Regions from separate parts of the Butyricicoccus sp. AF18-9LB genome, predicted to be linked through region 1. Evidence: predicted binding sites of a transcription regulator. Region 1 holds the regulator's gene; the other holds the start of a gene.
What was found. The regulator Rex, encoded in region 1, represses fermentation and respiration genes when NADH is low (regulators of the CRP and FNR family bind a similar motif). The targets are predictions, from matches to a motif close to ATTGTTAANNNNTTAACAAT.
Positions count from the first base shown of each region.

Region 2: a site for Rex is predicted at 1,086-1,105, ahead of gap (type I glyceraldehyde-3-phosphate dehydrogenase). Genes of this name have one in related genera too.

Region 1 covers NZ_JAQCWA010000006.1:122,272-124,475, forward strand. The annotation lists gene PGY33_RS05910 (isocitrate/isopropylmalate family dehydrogenase) at 1-640, shown strand, start outside; gene PGY33_RS05915 (redox-sensing transcriptional repressor Rex) at 680-1,336, shown strand; gene metA (homoserine O-acetyltransferase MetA) at 1,414-2,204, opposite strand, start outside.
Region 2 covers NZ_JAQCWA010000017.1:4,915-7,118, forward strand. The annotation lists gene gap (type I glyceraldehyde-3-phosphate dehydrogenase) at 1-995, opposite strand, end outside; gene PGY33_RS10060 (sensor histidine kinase) at 1,388-2,204, shown strand, end outside.

The DNA.
Region 1 (2,204 bases):
GCAGATCGACGACGATCTGTTCATCGACTTTACCGTAGCTACCTCGCAGGGCTGCGAGCGTATCGCTCGTCTGGCCTTCGACTATGCACGCAAGACCGGCAAGAACCGCGTTTCCTGCGTCACCAAGGCGAATATCATCAAGACCACCGACGGCAAGTTCCTCGATACCTGCCAGAAGGTAGCCAAGGAGTATCCGGAAGTACAGTTTGATGACTGGTACATCGACATCATGACCGCAAAGCTGCTCGATGACAAGCGCCGCCGCGACTTTAAGGTCGTTGTTCTGCCGAACCTGTACGGCGACATCATCACCGACGAGGCCGCTGAGATCCAGGGCGGTGTCGGCACGGCAGGCTCTGCCAATATCGGCAAGCGCTATGCGATGTTCGAGGCAATTCATGGCTCTGCGCCGCGTATGGTACAGGAAGGCCGTGCAAAGTACGCGGATCCGTCCTCCGTACTGCGTGCAGCCGTTATGCTGCTTGAGCACATCGGTGAAATCGAACTGGCAAAGAAGCTCGACCGAGCACTTGATATCTGCATGGTAGAGGAGCACAAGGTTGTTGTTACCGGTCGTGATACCGGTGCAACCGCACAGGAATTTACCGATTATGTGCTGGATACCATCGCTAAGCTGTAATTTACACGAGAAATAGAATTTGAGAGAGGGAGAGGGTCTGTGGAACACAAGCAAGAGGTTTCCAAAGCGGTAATTCAGCGATTGCCTCGCTATTATCGGAATATTTGTGAGCTGAAGGCTGAAGGGGAGCAGCGTATCTCCTCCAAAGCACTGGCAGAGCGCATGGGACTGACCGCTTCGCAGATTCGTCAGGACTTTAACTGCTTCGGCGGCTTTGGTCAGCAGGGCTACGGCTATAATATCGACAAACTGCAGGAGGAGCTGGGTGCGATCATGGGTCTGCGGACCGGCCGCACGGCGATTCTGCTGGGTGCCGGTAACCTCGGTCGTGCACTGCTTAATAACTTTAACTTTTTTGCCAGCGGCTTTGAGCTGCTGTGTGCGTTTGACGCAAATCCGCAGCTCATTGGTCAGCGCTTTGGCGGCCATGAGGTACGCAGCGCGGATACGCTTGCGGAGTTTATTGAGCGCAACAAGCCGGATGTGGCGGTGCTCACCATTCCGCGCGGAGATGCCCCGCGTATCGCACACGGTCTGGTAGAGCGCGGTATCCGCGGTCTGTGGAATTTCACCGGCGAGGACCTTCATTTGGAGGGACTGGGCGTTCCGGTCGAAAACGTGCATCTGTCGGACAGCCTGATGACACTGTGCCATCTGGTCGGCGCAGCAGACGGGGAAAGAGAGCAGAACCTGTAAAACGAAAGGGAGTATCTTTTGATACTCCCTTTTTTGTGCGAAAAAAGCCGCTATCCAATGGATGAGCGGCTTTGGTATTACATTTTGTCCAGATAATACGGTGTTGTCTGGTACACATAGTAGTTGACCCAGTTGGTGTAAAACAGGTTGGCATGTGCCTTCCAGGTCACCAGTACGTCCTCGTTGGGATCATCGTTGCGGAAGTAATGGCGCGGCACCTCCGGGTTCATGCCTTTAGCCAGATCACGCTCATACTCCTTTTTGAGCGTGTCGGCGTCGTACTCGCCGTGACCCAGCACAAAGATCTGACGGCCATTCATTGCCTCTACGATGTGCACACCGGCTTCGTGCGACTCCGCGAGAATGGTCAGACGATCGTTTTTGCGGATGTCGGCGGCACGCACCTCGGTGTGGCGCGAGTGCGGTGCGCAGAAGATATCATCAAAGCCGCGCAGCAGCGGCTCCTTCGGCAGCAGAACATGGTGCTTGAAAATACCGGACATTTTCTCGGGCAGCATGTACTTCGGAATACCGTAGTGATAATACAGACCGGCCTGCGCCCCCCAGCAGATGTGCAGCGTGGAATGAACGTGCGTTTTAGTCCAGTCCATGATCTCGGTCAGTTCCTTCCAGTATTCGACTTCCTCAAACGGCATGGTCTCTACCGGCGCACCGGTGATGATAAAACCGTCATATTTCTGGTCGCGGATATCGTCGAACGTCTTGTAGAAGGTGAGAAGATGATCCTCCGGCGTATTTTTGGAATGGTACGTTTCGGTCTGGATCAGATCGACCTCGATCTGGATCGGCGTGTTGGATAAACAGCGCAGGATCTGGGTCTCGGTAATGATTTTCAATGGCATCAGGT
Region 2 (2,204 bases), on a different contig from region 1:
AGCATCAGCAGCTTGTTGGAGTAGCCCCACTCGTTGTCGTACCAGGAAACAACCTTTACGAAGGTGTCGGTCAGGTAAACGCCAGCGTTAGCGTCGAAAATGGAGGTGCGCTCGTCGCCCAGGAAGTCAGAAGATACAACAGCATCCTCGGTGTAACCCAGAACGCCCTTCAGGCCGCCCTCAGACAGCGGCTTCTCGGAAGCAGCCTTCATAGCAGCGCAGATGTCTTCCTTGGTAGCCGGCTTAGCCAGGTTAGCAGTCAGGTCAACAACGGAAACGTCCAGGGTCGGTACACGCATGGAGATACCGGTCAGCTTGCCGTTCAGCTTCGGATAAACCTTGCCTACAGCCTTTGCAGCGCCAGTGGTGGACGGGATGATGTTGCCGCAAGCAGCACGGCCGCCGCGCCAGTCCTTCTTGGACGGGCCGTCAACAACCTTCTGGGTGCCGGTTGCAGAGTGTACGGTGGTCATCAGGCCCTCGGTGATGCCGAATGCCTCGTCCAGTACCTTAGCGATCGGAGCCAGGCAGTTGGTGGTGCAGGATGCGTTGGATACGAAGGTCATATCCTTGGTGTAAGTGTTCTGGTTAACGCCCATTACGAACATCGGGGTGTCGTCCTTGGACGGAGCAGACATGATAACCTTCTTAGCACCGCCGTCGATGTGAGCCTGTGCCTTCTCCTTGGTCAGGAATACGCCGGTAGACTCTACAACGTAGTCAGCGCCAACCTTGCCCCACGGAATGTTCTTCGGGTCCATCTCTGCAAAGAACAGAACCTTCTTGCCATCAACGGTGATGGAGTTGTCATCATACTCGATGGTGCCGTCGTAACGACCGTGCATGGTGTCATACTTGAGCATGTATGCCATGTAGTCCGGAGTCATGAACGGATCGTTTACCGCTACGAACTCGATGTTCGGGTTCTTCAGACCAGCGCGGAAAACCATACGGCCGATACGGCCAAAACCATTGATACCTACTTTGATACCCATTTTACAGTGTTCCTCCTAAATGTTTTGATGAAGTTCTCTGTTGATGTTTTTATTATACACTAAATGCGCAGTTTGCCGCAAGGTGTAATATTTGTGATTTTTTTGTCATTCCGACCGGTATTTTTGTATAATTTTCTTTGCAATGACAGTAGCGGCAGTGGTATAATAAACACATCGTACAAAATATGGGGATTCGGTTTGTATAATCCCCCGATTTTCGGGATGAGAAAAGCACAGCGCGCGCCGTGCTGTTTTTTCACATCCGCGAAGACAGAGATTAGTATGCCAAATACCGCGCAGCATATACCGGACGCAGGAAAACACGATCGAGAATGACAGCAGCTTTCCCACAGTACAAAGGTAAAATTACACGGTGTTTTGGGAGGATAATGATGGAAGACGCATTTTTTTCGCAGCTGGACGGCAACGCAGTCCGCGAGCTGCTGCTGCGCACCGAGCTGCGGCATGCGGCGCTGTTCGCGGTGAGCGATACGCTGCGTATCGAGCGGTGCAGCGACGCGGCACAGCAGCTTTCCGGTCTGCACCCGATGGAGGAGCTGGATCCGTTCCTGAGCGGCAGCACGCGGAATATACTGCTCCGGTGCATAAATACACAGTCTGCCTGCACCGCAGAGGAGGACATCGACGGAACGGTCTACACGGTCGAAATGATCCCGCACCGCGGCGGTGCACTGCTGGCGTATCTGCGGCGCGACCGTGCCGCCTATGACGGCAGCCTGCGGGTCATTCAGGACAAAAGCTCGCGTTATCTGGGCGCTTTGATGGCCGAGGCCGAGCAGGTGGAGGATCCTGCACTGGCAGACGGACTGCGGCGGCAGTGCATGCGACTGTATCGGCTGCTGACGCACTCGGATTTACTGCACGACCCGCTGCTGACCGAGCAGCTTTCTCTGCGGCGCTGCGACCTGTCAGCGCTCTGCCGCGATGCCGTGCAGCAGGCTGAGACGCATGCGCCTGCGGGCAGTGCAAAATTCATCGTACAGGTGCCGGAGCATGCAGACGCGCTCATTGACGTGAGACTGGTGCGTACGGCAATCTATAACCTGCTGACAAACGCGCTGCGCGCAACACCGGAGGACGGCGAAATCACGGTTTCGCTGACCGATACGCGGGATTTTGTGACGATTGCGGTTGCCGATACCGGTCCGGGACTGGACCCTGCGAAGTTCGATGACCTGCTTTCCGGTT